One region of the Streptomyces fungicidicus genome, then DNA from elsewhere that is predicted to be linked to it. Evidence: riboswitches for the same ligand, from Rfam matches in the RefSeq annotation. Region 1 holds a riboswitch; each other region holds the start of a gene.
What was found. A riboswitch is a leader RNA that binds a small molecule or an ion and turns the genes downstream of it on or off. The one in region 1 is predicted to bind cobalamin.
Positions count from the first base shown of each region.

Region 2: it holds a riboswitch for cobalamin, as region 1 does, so the genes downstream of both, CNQ36_RS23810 (ribonucleoside-diphosphate reductase subunit alpha) here and CNQ36_RS25340 (energy-coupling factor ABC transporter permease) in region 1, are expected to answer to the same signal.
Region 3: it holds a riboswitch for cobalamin, as region 1 does, so the genes downstream of both, CNQ36_RS01390 (ABC transporter substrate-binding protein) here and CNQ36_RS25340 (energy-coupling factor ABC transporter permease) in region 1, are expected to answer to the same signal.
Region 4: it holds a riboswitch for cobalamin, as region 1 does, so the genes downstream of both, CNQ36_RS08010 (cobalamin biosynthesis protein) here and CNQ36_RS25340 (energy-coupling factor ABC transporter permease) in region 1, are expected to answer to the same signal.

Region 1 is NZ_CP023407.1:5,545,658-5,550,797, reverse strand. Features, by position in the region: gene CNQ36_RS25345 (ABC transporter substrate-binding protein) at 1-707, opposite strand, end outside; cobalamin riboswitch at 927-1,107, shown strand; gene CNQ36_RS25340 (energy-coupling factor ABC transporter permease) at 1,138-1,848, shown strand; gene CNQ36_RS25335 (energy-coupling factor ABC transporter substrate-binding protein) at 1,845-2,213, shown strand; gene cbiQ (cobalt ECF transporter T component CbiQ) at 2,220-2,969, shown strand; gene CNQ36_RS25325 (energy-coupling factor ABC transporter ATP-binding protein) at 2,966-3,802, shown strand; gene CNQ36_RS25320 (SGNH/GDSL hydrolase family protein) at 3,871-4,665, opposite strand; gene CNQ36_RS25315 (DNA repair ATPase) at 4,892-5,140, opposite strand, start outside.
Region 2 is NZ_CP023407.1:5,182,277-5,187,416, reverse strand. Features, by position in the region: gene CNQ36_RS23830 (GntR family transcriptional regulator) at 1-197, shown strand, start outside; gene CNQ36_RS23825 (DUF3311 domain-containing protein) at 407-673, shown strand; gene mctP (monocarboxylate uptake permease MctP) at 670-2,298, shown strand; gene CNQ36_RS23815 (GNAT family N-acetyltransferase) at 2,376-2,882, shown strand; cobalamin riboswitch at 2,898-3,057, shown strand; gene CNQ36_RS23810 (ribonucleoside-diphosphate reductase subunit alpha) at 3,180-5,140, shown strand, end outside.
Region 3 is NZ_CP023407.1:337,843-342,982, forward strand. Features, by position in the region: gene CNQ36_RS01375 (PP2C family protein-serine/threonine phosphatase) at 1-669, shown strand, start outside; gene CNQ36_RS01380 (ABC transporter ATP-binding protein) at 705-1,532, opposite strand; gene CNQ36_RS01385 (FecCD family ABC transporter permease) at 1,529-2,542, opposite strand; gene CNQ36_RS01390 (ABC transporter substrate-binding protein) at 2,539-3,591, opposite strand; cobalamin riboswitch at 3,652-3,863, opposite strand; gene CNQ36_RS35935 (hypothetical protein) at 4,200-4,364, opposite strand; gene CNQ36_RS01400 (GAF domain-containing protein) at 4,490-5,140, shown strand, end outside.
Region 4 is NZ_CP023407.1:1,765,942-1,771,081, forward strand. Features, by position in the region: gene CNQ36_RS08000 (inorganic phosphate transporter) at 1-517, shown strand, start outside; gene CNQ36_RS08005 (hypothetical protein) at 559-780, shown strand; cobalamin riboswitch at 949-1,090, shown strand; gene CNQ36_RS08010 (cobalamin biosynthesis protein) at 1,213-2,154, shown strand; gene CNQ36_RS08015 (cobyric acid synthase) at 2,151-3,686, shown strand; gene cobN (cobaltochelatase subunit CobN) at 3,683-5,140, shown strand, end outside.

The sequences.
Region 1 (5,140 bases):
GCGCGGACGTCGTCGTCGGCGATGATCGCCATGGTGAGCTTTTTCACCTTGGGCTCGCCGCCCCAGTAGTCCGGATTGGCCTTGAAGGTGAGCTTCTCGCCCTTGCTCCAGCCGGTGAGGACGTACGGTCCGGTGCCGACCGGTCTGGTGTTGAAGGAGCCGGTGTTGGGGTCCTGTCCGCCGGCGACGTGCTCGGGGACGACGGGCAGCACGGTGCGGGCGGCGAAGGCCGCGTAGGGGTGGGCGAGGGTGAAGACGACCTTGTCGTCGCCGTCCGCCCGCACCTCCTCGACGGCGGCCAGTTCGCTCTTGGCGGTGTTGTTGGTCTTGTCGTCCAGCACCGTGCGGTACGTGAAGACCACGTCGTCGGCGGTCAGCGGCTCGCCGTCGCTGAACCTCACGCCGTCGCGCAGGGTGTACGTGTAGGTGCGGCCGCCGTCGGTGATCTCGGGGAGCGCCTTGGCCAGGGCGGGCTTCAGTTCCATGCCGGCGTCGCGGGCGAGGAGTCCGTCGAAGATCTTGGAGTTGCCGTCCTTGCCGTAGCCGAGGAGCGGGCTGAGGGTGTCCGGTTCGGTCGGGACGCCGATCACCACGGAGTCGGCGGACGCCGCGCCGTCCGCGCCGCCGCTGCCCGGCGCCGAGCAGGCGGCCACCGCGCCGGCCATCGCGACCGCGGCGGCGGCACCCCGTATTCGTCGGGTCGTCATCGGACCTCACACCCCTGTTGCCTGAGAATGACCTGTTGCCTGAAAACAGTTGTTGCATATTAATTGCAGCAAGACACTGCCCAGGACACCGGCCCCTCACTCCCCGCCCCTGCCGTCGGCGCCCCTCGTGTCAAGTGCGCAGGTGTGCGCCGGGACCCGAGCCCGCGAGCGCCGTCCGCGCGCCCCCCGTGGCCGCTTGTCACCGGACCGGAACGGGCACTACTGTCGCCACGCCTTGGTGACGGGAAATCGGTGCGATACCGGTGCGGCCCTCGCCACTGTGATCGGGAAGTCCGGCTCCAGCCCTCACGGGCAGCCACTGGGTTCTAGGACCCGGGAAGGCGGAGCACGGGCGGTGGTACCCGTCAGCCAGGAGACCGGCCAAGGCGCGTCAACCATCCACGAGGTGCTGGAGAGGGTCTGCTGAGCCATGCACATAGCCGAGGGTTTTCTGCCACCGGTGCACGCGGTCGCCTGGGGCGTCGCGTCGGCGCCGTTCGTCGTCCACGGAGCCCGGTCGCTCATCCGTGAAGTCAGGGAACATCCCGAGAGCACGCTGCTGCTCGGCGCTTCGGGAGCGTTCACCTTCGTCCTGTCCGCGCTGAAACTCCCGTCGGTGACGGGGAGTTGCTCCCACCCCACCGGCACGGGGCTGGGCGCGATCCTGTTCCGGCCGCCGGTGATGGCGGTGCTGGGCACCATCACACTGCTGTTCCAGGCGCTGCTGCTCGCCCACGGCGGGCTGACCACGCTGGGCGCCAACGTCTTCTCGATGGCGGTCGTCGGGCCGTGGGCCGGCTACGGCGTCTACCGGCTGCTGCGCCGGTACGGAGTGCCGCTGATGGTCGCGGTGTTCTCCGGCGCGTTCGCCGCCGACCTGTCGACGTACTGCGTGACGAGCGTGCAGCTCGCGCTCGCGTTCCCCGACCCGGCCGGCGGATTCCTGGGCGCGCTGGGCAAGTTCGGCTCCATCTTCGCCGTGACGCAGATCCCGCTGGCGGTGAGCGAGGGGCTGCTGACCGTGCTGGTGATGCGCATGCTGGTGCAGTCGAGCAGGGGTGAGCTGACGCGGCTCGGGGTGCTGGTGACCTCGGTGGCCGGGCGGAAGACGGCCGACCCGGCGGAGGCGGTGACGCGATGAGCCGCAACGCGAAGATCAACACGCTGCTGCTGGCGCTGGTGGCCGCGCTCGCGGTGATCCCGCTGGTGTTCGGGCTCGGCGACCACAAGGAGGAGCCGTTCGCGGGCGCGGACGCCGAGGCGGAGACGGCGATCACCGAGATCGACCCGGACTACGAGCCCTGGTTCTCGCCCCTGTACGAACCACCGTCCGGTGAGATCGAGTCGGCGCTGTTCGCCCTGCAGGCGGCGCTCGGCGCGGGCGTGATCGCCTACTACTTCGGGCTGCGGCGCGGACGGCGGCAGGGCGAGACGCGGGCCTTGGAGCGGCTGCGGGCCGAGGCGGACCGCGGTGACGGGGCCGGCTCCCCGCGGCCACGGATCTGACGGCCCGTGCTGCCGATCGACGCGGCGGCGCACAGCAGTCGCTGGCGCCGCCGTCATCCCGTGGACAAGGCCGTTCTGGGGCTGGGCCTCACCGTGCTCGCGATCTCGCTGCCGCCCTGGCCGGGCGCGGCATTGGTCCTGGTGACGGCGCTCGCGGTGCTGCTCGGCCCGGCGGGCGTGCCGGCCCTGCGGCTGTGGCGGGCCTACCGGGTGCCGCTGGGCTTCTGCGTCACCGGGGCGCTGACGCTGCTGGTTCAGGTGGGCGGACCGGACGGGTTCGTGTCACCGGCCGAGGGCGGGCCGCTGCGCGCCGGGGAGTTGCTGCTGCGCACGTCGGCGGCCTCGCTGGGCGTGCTGCTGTTCGCCTTCACCACCCCGATGTCGGACCTGCTGCCGCGTCTGGTGCGCGCCGGGGTGCCCGCGCCGCTGGTGGACGTGGCGCTGGTGACGTACCGGATGAGCTTCCTGCTGCTGGACTCGGTCCGCCGGGTCCGCGAGGCGCAGGCGGCCCGGCTCGGGCACACCACCCGGGCGGCGGCCTGGCGGTCCCTCGGCGGGCTCGGCGCGACCGCGTTCGTCCGGTCCTTCGACCGGGCGGCGCGGCTGCAGACCGGGCTCGCCGGACGCGGCTACGACGGCACCCTGCGCGTCCTGGTGCCCGAGGCCCGCGTCTCGGTTCCGTTCACGGCCGCGAGCGTGCTGCTCCTGGCGGCGCTGGCCGCCCTCACCCTCGTACTGGAAAGGCCACTGTGGTGAGCGGGTCCGTACTGGTCGCCCTGCGGGGCGCGTCGTTCGCGTACGCAGACGGTCCGCCCGTGTTCAGCGGGCTCGACTTCGAGGTGCGCGAGGGACGCGCGCTGGCGCTGCTGGGGCGCAACGGCAGCGGCAAGACGACGCTGATGCGGCTGCTCAGTGGCGGACTGCGCCCGAGGAAAGGGGAGTTGACGGTCGAGGGCCGGGCGGTGCGGTACGACCGCAAGGGGCTGACGGCGTTGCGCACCACCGTGCAGCTGGTGGTGCAGGATCCCGACGACCAGTTGTTCGCCGCGTCGGTGGGCCAGGACGTGTCGTTCGGCCCGCTGAACCTCGGCCTGCCCGACCCGGAGGTACGCGCCCGGGTCGCGGAGTCGCTCGCCGCGCTGGACATCACCGCGCTCGCCGACCGTCCCACGCACCTGCTCTCCTACGGGCAGCGCAAGCGGACGGCGATCGCCGGCGCGGTCGCCATGCGGCCCCGGGTCCTGATCCTGGACGAGCCGACGGCCGGCCTCGACCCCGACGGCCAGGAACGCCTGCTCGCCACGCTCGACGGGCTGCGCCGGAACGGCACCACGGTCGTCATGGCCACCCACGACGTGGACCTCGCCCTGCGCTGGGCCGACGACGCGGCGCTGCTCACCCCTTCGGGGGTGAGTACCGGTCCCGTCGCCGGGATGCTCGCCCGCACGGAGCTGCTCGCGGCGGCGGGGCTGCGGCTGCCGTGGGGCCTCACGGTCGCCCGGCTGCTGCGTTCCCACGGGCTGCTCGCGGACGGCGACCCCGGTCCGCGCACCCCGGAGGAGCTGGCGGCCGCCCTGGCGGACGGCTGAAGTCCCTTCACGCGTGCGCCGGTCGCGGGAACACCCCGGGAGAGTGTCCCCGCGACCGGTGCGGTGCGCTAGGCCACGGAGCGGAAGGCCGGCAGATAGCCGCTCGACTGGCCGACGGCCTTCGGGTGGTAGGAGTTGCTGACCGGGATCGTCACGCTGTGCAGCCAGGCGTCGCCCGAGCAGAGTTCGTGCCCGGTGAACTCGTCCACCACCGACGAGAAGGTGAACCCGGCGTTGGCCGCCCGCTTGGCGAGCACCCCGTTGAGCACGTTCGAGGCGTCGTTGATCGCGCCGCGCTCGGTCTCGGTGAGGCCCGCGATGCACGTGCCCGACAGCTTGTAGAAGCGCGGGTAGCCCAGCACCACCACGTGCGCCTGCGGCGACCGCGAGCGGATGCCGGAGTACAGCGAGTCGAGCTTGCCCGGCAGGGAGTTCTGGATCTGCGAGACCGCGGTGTTGACCCGGGAGACGCAGGTGGCCTCGCTCTGCAGCACACAGGTCTGCATGACGTCCGCGAAGCCGACGTCGTTGCCGCCCGCGGTGACGCTGACCAGGGTGGTCGCCGAGCTCAGGGAGCCCAGCTGACCCGACGACACGCTCGACGTCGTCGCGCCGGAGCAGGCGACGAACTTGAACGACGACGGGGCGTTGGCGCTCGCCCAGAGTTGCGGATACGCCTTGGTGCTGCGCTGGCAGGCGCCGCTTTCGGAGGTGTAGCTCCCGGCGCCCACTCCGGAGGAGTAGGAGTCGCCGAGGGCCACGTAGTTGTCGCCCGCGGCCGAGGCGGGTTGCGCCAGGCCGAGAACGGTCGCGGCACCCAGGATGAGGGTGACGAGGGATGCCCTGAGGGAACGTGCTGACACGTGTGTCCGCCCTTCGCACGCGAGAGTCGCAGCGGTGGTTGAGGATGCAAGAAGGGTTGTAGCAGGCCTCGATACCGCTCAGTAACACCCGCGCGGGAAGTCTTCCGTAATGACCTGAATACTGATTCGGGCGCATCCGCTACGCGCGTCAATAAACCTCCGGCCACCGCCGGAACAGGCAATTTCCGGGCTGTGGCACCCCCGCGTCAGGACGCGGGGTGCTCGTTCACCGGTCCTCGGGGCCGGCCGGGAGGCGGCGGGGACCGGTGGCGCGGGTGAGGGCCGCCTCCACCGCCGCGATGCGGTCGGCCAGGAGGGTCAGGGCCGCCACCGCGCGGGGCAGTGGGTCGTCCTGGGCGGTGCGGACGTGGGCGGACTTCACCTCCGCCCAGCGGGCCGCCCGGGCGGGGGTGAGGGTGCCGCGCAGTTCGGCGAGTTTCAGCAGGTTCGCCTCGGCGCCCGTGGTGAGGGTCTG
Region 2 (5,140 bases), 360 kb from region 1:
AGGCCGAGGAGACCATCGAGACGTCCCTGGCGACCCCGCGCGAGGCCGGCCTGCTCGGCACCGACGTCGGTCTGCCGATGCTGATGCTGTCCCGGCACTCGCGGGACCGTGACGGACAGCCGGTGGAGTGGGTGCGGTCGGTGTACCGCGGTGACCGGTACAAGTTCGTCGCGCGTCTGAAGCGCCCCCAGGACTGAACCGGGCCCGGCACGGCCGGTCCGCGCCCGGACCCGGCCCGCAAAACCCGACGAAGCGGGCGGTTGACAGGAATTTCGTTGCTGTTGCCTCTCGGTTGGGCGGCGCCTGGGTACCGCTGTCCGGACGAGGGGTTACGACCGCGCCGCGCCCTGACCTAGATTTCCTGCGCATTACCGCCGGTGATCAGTGAGGGGACGGGAGCCGTCAGATGTCACAAGCCCCAGAAACCAGAGAAGGGCCGGTGGTGACGCCCGTGCGCGTCGTCATCGCCCTCTGTCTCGTCGCACCGTTCGTGGCCATGCTGTGGGTCGGGTCCTACGCCAAGACCGACCCGGTGTTCATCGGCATCCCGTTCTTCTACTGGTACCAGATGCTGTGGGTGCTGCTGTCCACCGCGCTGACCATGATCGCGTACAAGCTGTGGCAGCGTGACCAGCGCGCCCGCTCCGCCGCGAAGGGCGGTGCGTCGCAGTGAACGACGGCGTGAACGGCGTGGCACTCGCCGTCTTCATCTTCTTCTTCCTGCTGGTCACGGCGATGGGCTTCATGGCCTCGCGGTGGCGCAAGGCCGAGAACGAGCACAGCCTCGACGAGTGGGGTCTGGGCGGGCGGTCCTTCGGGACCTGGGTCACCTGGTTCCTGCTGGGCGGCGACCTGTACACCGCGTACACCTTCGTGGCCGTGCCGGCGGCGATCTACGCGGCGGGCGCGGCGGGCTTCTTCGCGGTGCCGTACACGATCCTGGTGTACCCGCTGATCTTCACCTTCCTGCCCCGGCTCTGGTCGGTGTCGCACAAGCACGGCTATGTGACGACGTCGGACTTCGTGCGCGGCCGGTTCGGCTCGAAGGGGCTGTCGCTGGCCGTCGCGGTCACCGGCATCCTGGCTACGATGCCGTACATCGCGCTCCAGCTGGTCGGCATCCAGGCGGTGCTGGACGTGATGGGCGTCGGCGGCGGCGAGGACACCAACTGGTTCATCAAGGACCTGCCGCTGCTGATCGCCTTCGGTGTGCTGGCGGCGTACACGTACTCGTCCGGTCTGCGGGCCCCCGCGCTGATCGCATTCGTCAAGGACACGCTGATCTACCTGGTGATCGCGGTGGCGATCATCTACATCCCGATCAAGCTGGGCGGCTTCGACGAGATCTTCGCCAGGGCGAGCGAGGCGTACAGCGAGACCAACCCGGCCACGGGCGCGCCGCGCGGCGCGACGGTGCCGGGCGAGGCTGGCCAGTGGACGTACGCCACGCTGGCGCTCGGCTCGGCGCTCGCGCTGTTCATGTACCCGCACTCGATCACCGCGACGCTGTCCTCGCGCAGCCGTGAGGTGATCCGCCGCAACACCACGATCCTGCCGCTGTACTCGCTGATGCTGGGCCTGCTGGCGCTGCTCGGCTTCATGGCGATCGCGGCCGGGGTCAAGGTCAGCAACGGTCAGCTGGCGATCCCCCAGCTGTTCGAGAACATGTTCCCCGACTGGTTCGCGGGCGTGGCCTTCGCGGCGATCGGCATCGGCGCGCTGGTGCCGGCGGCGATCATGTCGATCGCGGCGGCGAACCTGTTCACCCGCAACATCTACAAGGACTTCCTCAAGCCGGACGCGACACCGAAGCAGGAGACCCAGGTCTCCAAGATCGTGTCCCTGCTGGTGAAGGTGGGCGCGCTGGTCTTCGTCCTGACCATGGACAAGACGGTCGCGATCAACTTCCAGCTGCTGGGCGGCATCTGGATCCTGCAGACGTTCCCGGCGCTGGTGGGCGGCCTGTTCACCCGCTGGTTCCACCGCTGGGCGCTGATCGGCGGCTGGGCGGTCGGCATGGTCTACGGCACGGTCGCCGCGTACGGGGTGGCCTCGCCCACCCAGAAGCACTTCGGCGGGTCGTCGAAGGAGATCCCGGGCATCGGCGAGATCGGCTACATCGGTCTCACCGCCTTCGTGATCAACGTCCTGGTCACGGTCGTGCTGACCTTCGTGATGCGGGCCGTGAAGGCGCCCGACGGCGTCGACGAGACCAAGCCGCAGGACTACACGGCGGACGCGGGCGACCCCGGTGTCCAGGTGGAGCTCCCGCCGGCCACGGCGGGCAGCTCGCACTGACGCCGTACGCACCAAGCAGCGGGCCGCCGGAGAAATCCGGCGGCCCGCTGCCGTCCCCGTCCGGCACACTCCCCCTCATGGACATCGTCATCCGGCCGGTGGAACCCGGCGAGCACGGGGAACTCGGTGAGATCACCGCGGGGGCCTACCTGCGGGACGGCCTCCTCGACTTCGGGGAGAGCGACGCGTACCTCGGTGAGCTGAGGGACGTGGCGAAACGGGCGGCCGCCGCCGAGGTGCTGGTCGCCGTGGAGAACGGCGCGCTGCTGGGCGGCGTCACCTTCGTGCCGGCCGGCGGGCCGATGGCCGACATAGCGGGGCCGGGTGAGGCGGAGATCCGGATGCTCGCGGTGGCCCGCGCGGCCCGGGGCCGCGGTGCCGGGGAGGCCCTGGTGCGCGCCTGCCTCGGCCGGGCGCGGTCCGTCGAGGGCTGTGTCCGGGTCGTGCTGTCGACGCAGCGCACCATGCGCTCGGCCCACCGCCTCTACGAACGGCTGGGTTTCACCCGCAGCCCGGAGCGCGACTGGAACCCCCTGCCGGAGCTGGACGACATCACTCTGCTCACTTATGAGTTGACGCTCTGACACGTCCGCGACACAACATATGGGGTTGCTGGCGGCACCCGGCACAAGATGTATGCTCATGCTCGCTGTCGCCGCAGGGGAATCCGGTGTGAGTCCGGAACTGTCCCGCAACGGTGTACCCATGCCCGCGTGCATGGGCGTCAGTCCGAGGACCTGCCGACAGTGCGCCCGGCCGTCCGGTCCGGGTGTCTGACGTCCGGGCCTCGCGGAATGGGCCGGTGGACGCGAGGCCGTGTGCGCTCGTGTACTGCCCCCTGCGCTCTTCGAGGCCCCGTGCCGAGCGAGGGAGAGCCCCACGTGACCATCGCGCCAGCCGATCCGGCTTCAGCGGTCGACGTGACCCCGGAGAGCGACGGCCCCGGTGCCGCGCTGCTGCGGACCCTGACCGAGCTGACCGCCGACCTGCCCGACGCCGACCCCGGCCGGGTCGCCGCCGCGGCGCTGCGCGGGCGGTCGGCCCGTGCCGACGAGGCGGAGCTGCGGGAACTCGCCACCGAGGCCGCGGCCGGTCTCATCTCCGAGGACCCGGCCTACTCCCGGCTCGCCGCCCGGCTGCTGACCATCGGCATCCGCGCCGAGGCCGCCTCGCAGGGCGTCACCTCGTTCACCGGCTCCGTGGCGACCGGACACCGCGAGGGTCTGATCGCCGACCGGACCGCCGCGTTCGTCCGGCTGCACGCCGAGCGTCTCGACGCGCTGGTCGACACCCGGGCCGACGACCGCTTCGGCTACTTCGGCCTGCGGACCCTGCACAGCCGCTACCTGCTGCGCCACCCGGTCACCCGCAAGGTGGTGGAGACGCCCCAGCACTTCCTGCTGCGGGTCGCCGCCGGTCTCGCGGAGGACGACGGCGCGCGGTCGGTGGACGAGGTCGCCGCGCTGTACGGGCTGATGAGCCGCCTGGACTACCTGCCCTCCTCCCCCGCCCTGTTCAACTCCGGCACCCGGCACCCGCAGATGTCGTCCTGCTACCTCCTGGACTCCCCCCTGGACGAACTGGACTCGATCTACGACCGCTACCACCAGGTCGCCCGCCTCTCGAAGCACGCCGGCGGCATCGGCCTGTCCTACTCCCGGATCCGCGCCCGGGGTTCGCTGATCCGCGGCACCAACGGGCACTCCAACGGCATCGTCCCGTTCCTGAAGACGCTGGACGCCTCGGTCGCCGCCGTGAACCAGGGCGGCCGGCGCAAGGGCGCGGCGGCGGTCTACCTGGAGACCTGGCACGCCGACATCGAGGAGTTCCTGGAGCTGCGCGACAACACCGGCGAGGACGCCCGCCGTACGCACAACCTGAACCTCGCGCACTGGGTGCCGGACGAGTTCATGCGCCGGGTGGACGCCGACGCGCCGTGGTCGCTGTTCTCCCCGGCCGACGTGCCCGGCCTGGTCGACCTGTGGGGCGAGGAGTTCGACGCGGCGTACCGGGCCGCGGAGGCGCAGGGCCTGGCCCGCAGGACGCTTCCGGCCCGCGAGCTGTACGGCCGGATGATGCGCACCCTGGCGCAGACCGGCAACGGCTGGATGACCTTCAAGGACACCGCCAACCGCACCGCCAACCAGACCGCCGAGCCGGGCCACGTCGTCCACTCGTCCAACCTGTGCACGGAGATCCTCGAGGTCACCGACGACGGGGAGACCGCGGTCTGCAACCTGGGGTCGGTCAACCTCGGCGCGTTCGTCGACCAGGCCGCCGGCGACCTCGACTGGGAGCGGCTGGACGAGACCGTCCGCACGGCCGTCACCTTCCTCGACCGGGTCGTGGACATCAACTACTACCCGACCGAGCAGGCGGGCCGCTCCAACGCCCGCTGGCGCCCGGTGGGTCTGGGCGCGATGGGCCTGCAGGACGTCCTCTTCCGGCTGCGGCTGCCCTTCGACTCGCCCGAGGCGAAGGCCCTGTCCACCCGGATCGCGGAGCGGATCATGCTCGCCGCGTACGAGACCTCCGCGGACCTCGCCGAGCGAAGCGGTCCGCTGCCCGCCTGGGAGAAGACCCGTACGGCCCGGGGCGTGCTGCACCCCGACCACTACGACACGGAGCTCACCTGGCCGGAGCGCTGGGCGGCGCTGCGGGCGCGGATCGCGGCCGTCGGGATGCGCAACTCGCTGCTCCTCGCGATCGCGCCCACCGCCACCATCGCGTCCATCGCCGGCGTGTACGAGTGCATCGAGCCGCAGGTGTCCAACCTGTTCAAGCGCGAGACGCTGTCCGGGGAGTTCCTCCAGGTCAACTCGTATCTGGTGGAGGACCTGAA
Region 3 (5,140 bases), 5.2 Mb from region 1:
GCCGCCGAGCCGAACCGGCTCGGCGGCGACTGGTACGACGCCCTCGTGCTGCCCGACGGCTCGGTCGGGGTCATGATCGGTGACGTCGGCGGCCACGACCTGCGGGCGGCCGCCGCCATGGCCCAGGCCCGCAGCATGCTCCGCGCGCTGTTCTACGACCGCCGCACCCCGCCCAGCGAAGTGCTCACCCAACTGGACCACACGCTGCACGCCACCACGGACATCCCGGTGACGACGGCCTGCCTGGCCCGGGTGGAGCCCGGGGAGTCCGGCTGGGTGCTGCGCTGGAGCACCGCCGGACACTTCCCGCCCCTGCTGATCGGCCCCGGCGCGGAGACGGAGTACCTGTACGCCGAACCCGGCCTGCCGCTCGGGGTGAGCACCGGCGAGCACCGCCCCGATCACACGCGCCCGCTGCCGCCGGGTTCGGTGCTGGTCTTCTTCACCGACGGACTCGTCGAGCACCCCGCACGTCCCCTCGACGAGAACCTGACCGCGCTCGCCGGTCTCGCCGCCTCCCTCGTCTCACGGCCGCTGCAGGAGTTCGTGCAGGCACTGGCCGACCGACACCCCAGCGACGGCCGCGACGACATGGCCGTCCTCGCGCTCCGCGTCCCTCTCGGCCCCGGTCCCCCGCCGGGCGCCGCCACGGCCGGACGCAGCCGCTGAGGTCGGCGGGGCTCCGCCGGTACCAGGGGAAGGCGTCAGGGCACGGGGGACGGACGGTCCTCCCCGGGGGACGCCGGCCTCGGGGCGCGGCGCAGGAAGCGGATCACCGGACGGTCCCGTTCGTGCGTCACCTCGGCGCGGACGCCGTAGACGTCCTCGATGAGGGCGGGGGTGAGCACGTCCGACGGGCTGCCCTCCGCGACGGTGCGGCCCTCCCGCAGGACGAGCAGGCGGTCGCAGTACATCGCGGCGAGGTTGAGGTCGTGCAGGGCGACGACGGTGGTGACGGGCAGCGAGGCGATCAGGTCGAGCAGGTCCAACTGGTGTTGGATGTCGAGGTGGTTGGTCGGCTCGTCCAGCAGCAGCTCGCGGGGTTCCTGGGCGAGGGCGCGGGCGATCTGGGCGCGCTGGCGTTCGCCGCCCGAGAGGGTGTGCCAGGACTGGGCGGCCCGGTCGGTCAGGCCGGTGCGTTCCAGGGCGGCGGTGACGGCGCGGGCGTCGGCGTCCGACGCCGGAACCCAGAGGCGACGGTGCGGGACACGGCCGAGGGCGACGACGTCGCGGACGGTCAGTTCGGTCTGCGTGTGGGCGTGCTGTCCGACGGTGGCGACACGGCGTGCGGCGGCGCGGCGGCCGACCTCGGGCAGGGGCCGTCCGTCGAGCGTGACGACGCCGGCGGAGGGGGCGAGGACGCCGGCGAGCAGACGCAGCAGCGTCGACTTCCCGGAGCCGTTGGGGCCGAGCAGGCCGACGGTCTCGCCGGTGCGCGGGAACAGGGTGACGCCGTCGACGATGAGGCGGCCGTCGGTGCGGCGGGCGACACGGTCCGCGCGCAGCCCGCCGTCCGGGCGGGAGTCCGTCATGTCTTCCTCCGGCCCCGGTACAGCACGGCGACGAAGGCCGGGACGCCGATGAGGGACGTCACCACGCCCACGGGGACCTCCTGGGGGTCGACGACGGTGCGGGCGAGGGTGTCGACCCACACCAGGAACACGGCTCCGGCCAGCGCGGTGACCGGCAGCAGCCGGGCGTGGCCGGAGCCGGTGAGCGCGCGGACGGCGTGCGGCAGCACCAGGCCGACGAAACCGATCGCCCCGGTGCAGGCGACCAGTACGGCCGTGAGCAGCGCCGTGGCGGACAGCAGCACCAGGCGGGCTCGGACGACGTGCACGCCGAGGCCGGCGGCGGCCTCCTCGCCGAAGGCGAAGGCGTCCAGTGTGGTGGCGTGGGCGAGGCAGACGGCCAGGACGGCGCCGAGGGCCGCCGCGCACAGCAGCACCTGGCCCCAGTCGGCGCCGGTGAGGGAGCCGAGCAGCCAGAACAGCACGCCCCTGGTGGTCTCGGCGTCGGCGGACGTCAGCACGATGAACGAGGTCAGCGCGGAGAACAGCTGCATGGCGGCGACACCGGACAGCACCACCCGGTCCATGCCGCCGCCGAGGCTGTGACCGAGCAGCATCACCAGGGCGAAGGAGAGCAGGGCCCCGGCGAAGGCGCCCGCCGACAGCGACACGGTGCCACCGCCCACCCCGAGCACCACGACGGCGACCGCGCCCGTTGAGGCTCCGGAGGACACACCGAGGACGAAGGGGTCGGCGAGCGGGTTGCGCAGCAGCGACTGCATGACCGCGCCGCACAGCGCGAGCCCCGCTCCGCACACGGCGGCCAGCAGGGTGCGCGGCATCCGCAGGTTCCACACGATGCCGTCCCTGAGCGGCGGCAGCGTGCTCCCGCCGCCGCCGAGGTGGCCGGCCACGGACGCCCACACGTCGGCGGTGGAGATGTCGGCGGGCCCGATGGTCACGGCGACGGCCAGGGAGACGGCCAGTGCCACGAGCCCTCCGCCGGTGAGCAGCAGGACCCTGCCGCTCACTTGGCGAGCCCGAAGTCGCGCAGCGCGGCGGCGACCTGTTCGATCCCTTCGACGGTGCGCAGGGACGGGTTCATCGCCTGCCCGCTGAGCCGGACGTACCGCTTCTCGCGCACGGCGGTGAGGTTGCGGGTGGCCGGGTTGGTCTCCAGGAACCGGATCTTGGCATCGGCGGACTCGGCGGTCTGGGACTTGCGGGTCAGGTCGCCGAGGACGATGACGTCGGGGTCGCGGTCGGCGACGGTCTCCCAGTTGATCTGCGGCCACTCGTCGTGGGTGTCGGCGAAGGCGTTCTCCGCGCCGACGGCGCGGGTGATGGCGCCGGGGGCGCCGCAGCAGCCGGCGAGGTAGGGCGACTGGGAGTTGGCGAACCAGTACATGAGGGAGGTGCCGGAGGCGTCCAGGCCGTCGGTGGCCTTGCGTACCCGGCGTTCCAGCTGTGCGACCAGTTCGTCGCCGCGTTCCTCGACACCGAAGGTGCGGGCCAGGTCGCGTATCTCGCCGTAGACGGTCTCGAGGGTCAGCGCCGTGGCGCGCGAGCCGTCGCCTCCGCTGTCGTTGTCCTTGCCGGCGGCGCAGTCGGACGGGGAGACGTACGTGGGGACGCCCAGTTTCTCGAACTGCTCACGGCTCGCGACGCCGCCCGTGCCGAGGGTGGAGACGAAGGAGGCGGTGACGAAGTCGGGTCCGGCGTCCAGCACCTTCTCGAAGGACGGGTTGTTGTCCGCCAGCCGGGGCACCGACGCGTTGGCCTTCTCCAGGCCCTTCATCACGGGGTCGGTCCAGGTGGCGGTGCCGGCCATGCGGTCGGCGAGGCCGAGGGAGAGCAGGATCTCGGTGGTTCCCTGGTTGAGGGAGACGACGTGCCGGGGCGCCGACTTCAGGGTGACCTCGTGCCCGCAGTTGTCGAGGGTCAGCGGGTAACCAGCTTCCCGCTTGCGCGAGTTGGAGTCGGCGTCGGCACCGGGGCCGCCGCACGCGGTGAGCGGCAGGGCAGCGGCGAGGAGGGCGGCCGCGACGCGGCGGCGGGAAGCGGTACGGGTACGGGGCATGGAGACGCCTTGCACTCGGGGCTCGAACGCGGAGCCTGGCCTACGGAGAACCTCCCCGCCCACGGCGGGTAGGCGCCAGCAGGTCTTCGGACTCGGGTTCGTCCGGACGGAGCGCCTTCCCGGGATGCCGTGCGCCGGCCCTTCGGCCGACCCGCGCCGCCCCAGTGGCGTCGAGTGCCCCGCCCGTCCCCCTCACCGCTGCGCGTCAGTTCCGGATTCCCACCGGATTCCCTGGCCTCGGATGTGGCACGACTGGCCCCCGCAATCTATCAAGATCACTCGTGGGGACCGGCCGCGGGGCGTGCCGGGCGTCAGCACCACGGACTTTTCCTCGGCGAACCAGGAGTGATCGACTCCCAGGCCCCGGACGACGTAGTCGCCCTGCCGGGCAGGCGGGACGCCGCGCCCCGCGGATGAAGCGCACCAGCGGCCATCCCCGGTCCAGTGCGGTGTCCTTGCCGGCAATGCCCAGGTACACGCTGTCGTTCATGGTTCCGGGAACGTAGTGCACGACGTGTCCCCGTCCGCGAGTACACGGCAGGGACAGGGCGACGCCCCGCCGCACCGGCGTGCGGCGAAGCGTCGCCCGCGGGCCCGCGAAGGGCCGTTCAGCTCTGCGGCCGCTTCCCGTGGTTGGCCGCGTGGTTGCGGCGGGCCTTCTTCTTCCGGCGCCTCTTCGAGGACATGGGCGTCTCCCTTGTGACGTGGGGCCGTGAGACCGTGTCCCGCCCGGCCGTTCCGGAACCGGCGGACGGCGATGGACCGCCGCCCATTCTTCCGCAGGGCTCCCGGCGCCGCGACTCGCGCCGTGCCGGACACCGCGCACGTCCACACTGTTGTCGCCGCGCGCCCGCCGGGCGACGATGGGCCCCAGCGCATCGCCCCGCGGGAGGCCATGGTGACCGATCCCTGGGTGGCCCTGGAGCCAGGAGCCGACCCTGCCGAGCGCGTACGCGCGCTGCACCGGGCGCACGAGACCTTCACCGAGGCCGGCACGGTGCCGCGCCCGGTGCGCGGCGTGGTCGCCGACTCGTGGCGGCGTTCGGCGCGCGCCGGGGTCCACCCGGACGGCTCCGCCGACGTCGAACTGACGGACGGTGACCTCGGGACCTACCGCGCCGAGCATCCGCTGGCCCATGTGATGCCGCTGTTCCGGGAGTTGCTGGGCACGTTCGCCTCCGACGGCCGCCATCTGCTGGCGGTGTGCGACGCGCGCGGCAGGCTGCTGTGGGTCGAGGGGCACGCGTCGACGCTGCGGCAGGCGGGGCGGATGAACTTCGTGCCGGGCGCACGGTGGTCGGAGAGCGCGGTCGGGACGAACGCTCCGGGCACGGCGGTCGCCGTCGGCCGTCCGGTCCAAGTGTTCGCGGCCGAGCACTTCGTGCGGCGCGTGCAGCCGTGGACGTGCGCGGCGGCACCCGTGCACGACCCCCGCACGGGGCGGCTGCTCGGTGCGGTGGACATCACCGGCGGCAACGGCCTCGCGCATCCGCACAGCCTCGGGTTCGTGCGTGCCGTGGCCCGTGCGGCGGAGTCCCAGCTGGCGTTG
Region 4 (5,140 bases), 3.8 Mb from region 1:
CATGGGCAAGGGCCTCACCGACCTCCAGCCGCAGCAGGGCTTCGCCGCCCAGACCAGTGCCGCGACGGTCATCCTGGCCTCCTCGCACCTCGGCTTCTCCCTCTCCACCACGCATTCCGTTTCCGGTTCCGTGATGGGTGCGGGCCTGGGCCGCAAGGGCGGTGTCGTCCGCTGGTCGACGGCCACCCGGATGTTCGTCGCCTGGGGCCTGACGCTGCCGGCGGCGGCCCTGGTCGCGGCGCTCGCCGAATGGGTCTGCGGCTTCGGCAGCTGGGGCACCGCCGTCGTGGCCGTCTTCCTCGTCTCCTCCAGCGCGGCGATCTGGAAGATCTCCCGGCGCGAGGTCGTCGACCACACCAACGTCAACGACCACGACGTGCCGGGCGAGGAGCCGTCCGGCGTGGTGACGCAGGCGATGGCCGCCGTGAGCCCGCCCCCGGCGGGCGCCGTGACCGAGGAGTTCGCCACGATCCCGGCTCCCGCCGACACGGCACCGCCGGCCAAGACCACCGTCTGACCGCGACCCGGTAGACCCCGGCACGAAGGAAGAAGAGCACCATGAAGATCGACTGGGCGGCCCTCGGTTCCGTCTTCGGCGTCAGCCTCGTGGTCACCGTGGCCCTGGTGGCCCTGTTCACCCTCGGCATCAGCGGCCTGTCCCGCCGCGAGCGGGCCGCCGCGCAGGGCCAGTCCGCGGCCCTGGCGGTCACCGGCGCCTACGCCTGCTTCGCCGCGTGCGCGGCGGCGGTGGCGTACGGCATCTACCTGATCATGGCCTGATCCCTCCCCGGTCACCGCGACCGCGGAAGGTCTCCGTCCCACGGGCGGTGCGGGAGCCCCGGCTCCCGCACCGCCCTTCGGCGTGCGCGCGCCCCGCGGTTCCCCCACCGAAGCCCCTCTGTGGGCCTCGGCACACTTCAGCCTCGCAGGTCAACGGCAAGTTGACGGCCCTTCCGGAGCCGTGGTGGACTGCCTCAGCCAATACGGCGGCAGGAGAGGAAGCCGGTGCGATTCCGGCGCGGTCCCGCCACTGTCACCGGGGTGCAGATGCACCCCGGGAGCCAGGAACTCTCGCCGCCGGTCTCGTCGAACCAGGGCGTGGACACCCTGAGTGAGGACATATCGCCATGCGCGGCTGCCTGTTGAGGTCGACCAGCGAGACACCGCCCCGCTCCGGGGCCGTTCCCTCCGGATCCGTCACCGGCTGAACCCATGGGTGCCGATCGCGTGTTCGCGTACGGCGCCGCCGCCGGCCTCCTCGGCGACCTGCTCCTCGGCGATCCCCGCCGCGGTCATCCGGTCGCCGCTTTCGGACGGGCCGCGGCCGCCGTGGAACGGGTGCTGTGGCGGGACGACCGGGGCCGGGGCGCCGTGCACACCGCCGTGTGCGTCGGCGGGACCGTCGTCCTGGGAAGCCTCGCCGCCCGCTCCGTACGCTCCTCCCCCGCCGCCTCCGCCGCCCTGACCGGCGTCGCCACCTGGGCCGTCGTCGGCGGGACCTCGCTGGCCCGGGAGGCCCGCGCCATCGGGCGGGCGCTGGACGCCGGGGACGTCGAGGCGGCCCGGGCGTGGCTGCCGCACCTGTGCGGCCGCGACCCCCAGGCGCTGGACGCCGACGGGATCGCCCGCGCGGTGGTCGAGTCCGTCGCCGAGAACACCTCCGACGCCGTGGTGGGCGCGCTGGTGTGGGGCGCCGTCGCCGGGGTGCCGGGACTGCTCGGGTTCCGGGCCGTCAACACGCTCGACGCGATGGTCGGCCACAAGTCCCCGCGCCACCTCCGCTACGGCTGGGCCTCCGCCCGCCTCGACGACGTGGCCGGCTGGCCGGGGGCGCGGCTGACCGCCGTGCTCGCCGCGCTCGCGGGCCCCGACCCGCGCGGCGCCGTACGGGCGTGGCGCGCCGACGCCGCGAAGCACCCCAGCCCCAACGCCGGGCCCGTGGAGGCGTCGTTCGCCGGCGCGCTCGGCGTGCGGCTCGGCGGGACCCTCTCCTACGGCGGGCGGGTCGAACACCGGCCCGTCCTCAACGGCGGCGGACGTGCCGTGTCCGTGGCCGACATCGACCGGGCGGTACGGCTCTCGCGGCGGGTCGGCTGGCTCGCGCTCGCGGCCGGTGCCGCCGCGCGGAGGGTGACGAAGGGACGTGCATCGTGAACGGTGGGGGGCTGCTGGTCGCCGGGACCACCTCGGACGCCGGCAAGAGCGTGGTGACCGCCGGGATCTGCCGGTGGCTGGCGCGGCAGGGCGTCAAGGTCGCGCCGTTCAAGGCGCAGAACATGTCGCTGAACTCGTTCGTGACGCGGGAGGGCGCCGAGATCGGGCGGGCGCAGGCCATGCAGGCCCAGGCCTGCCGGGTGGAGCCCACCGCGCTGATGAACCCGGTGCTGCTGAAGCCGGGCGGCGAGCAGTCCAGCCAGGTGGTGCTGATGGGCAGGCCGGTCGGCGAGATGACCGCCCGCGGCTACCACGGCGGACGCCAGCAGCGGCTGCTGGGCACGGTGCTGGACTGTCTGGAGCAGTTGCGGGGCACGTATGACGCGGTGATCTGCGAGGGGGCCGGCAGCCCGGCCGAGATCAACCTGCGGCGCACCGACATCGTGAACATGGGGATCGCCCGGAGCGCCGGGCTTCCCGTCCTCGTCGTCGGCGACATCGACCGGGGCGGCGTCTTCGCCTCCTTCTTCGGTACCGTCGCCCTGCTCTCCCGCACGGACCAGGAGCTGGTCGCCGGGTTCCTGGTGAACAAGTTCCGGGGCGACGTGTCGCTGCTGGAGCCCGGACTGGAGATGCTGCACGGCCTCACCGGGCGCCGGACCTACGGCGTGCTGCCCTTCCGGCACGGGCTCGGCATCGACGAGGAGGACGGGCTCCGGGTGTCGCTGCGCGGCGCCGTCCGCGAGTCGGCGGTGGCCGCCCCGCTCGGCGAGGACGTGCTGCGGGTCGCCGTCTGCGCGGTGCCGCTGATGTCCAACTTCACCGACGTGGACGCGCTGGCCGCCGAACCCGGTGTGGTGGTGCGGTTCGTGGACCGGCCCGAGGAACTCGTCGACGCCGACCTCGTGGTCGTGCCCGGCACCCGCGGGACCGTCCGGGCCCTCGACTGGCTGCGGGAGCGCGGCCTCGCGGACGCCCTGCGGCGACGGGCGGCCGAGGGGCGGCCGGTGCTCGGCATCTGCGGGGGCTACCAGCTCCTCGGGGAGTCCGTCGAGGACGACGTCGAGAGCCGGCGGGGCCGCGTCGACGGGCTCGGCATCCTGCCGGTGCGGGTGCGGTTCGCCCGCGAGAAGACGCTCACCCGCCCCGTCGGCGAGGCGCTCGGCGAGCCCGTCGAGGGATACGAGATCCATTACGGCGTCGCCGAGGTGCTGGGCGGGGAAGTGTTCATCTCCGACGACCGGGGACGCGGCCTGGACGGCTGCCGGGTCGGGAAGACCTGGGGCACGCACTGGCACGGCTCGCTGGAGTCGGACCGCTTCCGGCGGGCCTTCCTGCGCAAGGTGGCCGCCGCCGCGGGACGCCGCTTCGTGCCGGCCCCCGACACCTCGTTCGCCGCGCTGCGCGAGGAGCAGCTCGACCGGCTCGGCGACCTGATCGAACAGCACGCGGACACGGACGCGCTGTGGCGGCTCATCGAGTCCGGCGCGCCGCAAGGACTGCCCTTCATTCCACCGGGAGCACCCGCATGAGCACTGTGTTGTTGTTGTCGACCGCCGACACGGACCTCCTGGCGGCCCGTGCCTCCGGGGCCTCCTACCGGATCGGCAACCCGGCCCGCGTCGACGTCGCGGACGAGCTGCCCGCGCTGCTCGACGGGGCGGACCTCGCCGTCGTACGGCTGCTGGGCGGCAAGCGTGCCTGGGAGGACGGGCTCGCGGCGCTCAGGGCGTCCGGGGTCCCGGCGGTGCTGCTCGGCGGCGAGACCGTGCCGGACGCGGAGCTGATGGCCGAGTCGACGGTGCCGGCCGGAGTGGTGGCGGAGGCGCTGCGCTACCTCGTCGAGGGCGGCCCGGAGAACCTGACCGAGCTGGCCCGGTTCCTCTCGGACACCGTGCTGCTGACCGGCGAGGGCTTCGAGGAGCCGCGGAGGATGCCGGAGTACGGCGTCCACGGCGCCCGCGCCGTGCGGGCCGGCCGCCCGACGGTCGGCGTGCTCTTCTACCGCGCGCACCACCTGAGCGGCAACACCGGCTTCGTGGACACCCTGTGCGACGCGATCGAGGCGCGGGGCGCCAACGCCCTTCCGGTGTACTGCGGTTCGCTGCGCGGCGCCGACGCAGGGCTGTACGAGCTGCTGGCGAAGGCGGACACCCTGGTCGCCACGGTGCTGGCGGCCGGCGGCACCCACGCCTCACAGGCCTCGGCGGGCGGTGACGAGGAGGCCTGGGACATCGGGGCGCTGGCCGACCTGGACGTGCCGGTGCTGCAGGGGCTCTGTCTCACCTCCTCGCGGGCCGCCTGGGAGGAGTCCGACGCCGCCCTGTCCCCCATGGACGCGGCGATGCAGGTCGCCATCCCGGAGTTCGACGGACGGCTGATCACGGTCCCCTTCTCCTTCAAGGAGCAGGGCCCGGACGACGTCCCGGTGTACGTCGCCGACCCGGAGCGGGCGGCCCGGGTGGCCGGCATCGCCGTGCGGCACGCGGTGCTCGGGCACCGGCCGAACGCGGAGAAGAAGCTCGCGCTGGTCTTCACCGCGTACCCGACCAAGCACTCGCGCGTCGGCAACGCGGTGGGCCTCGACACCCCGGCCTCCGCGGTGCGGGTGCTCGACGCGCTGCGCGACGCGGGGTACGGGGTGCACGGGTACCCCGACAACGGCGACGAGCTGATCCACCGGCTGATCGAGGCGGGCGGCCACGACGTGGAGTGGCTGACGGAGGACCAGCTGGCCGCCGCGCCCGCGCGGGTGCCGCTCGCGGACTACCGCGCCTGGTTCGAGAGGCTGGACCCGGCGCTGCGGGACGCCATGACCGAGGCGTGGGGGGAACCGCCGGGCTCGCTGTACGTCGACGGCGACGACATCGTGCTGGCCTCCCTCCGGTTCGGGAACGTCGTCGTGATGATCCAGCCGCCGCGCGGCTTCGGCGAGAACCCCATCGCCATCTACCACGACCCCGACATGCCGCCGTCGCACCACTAC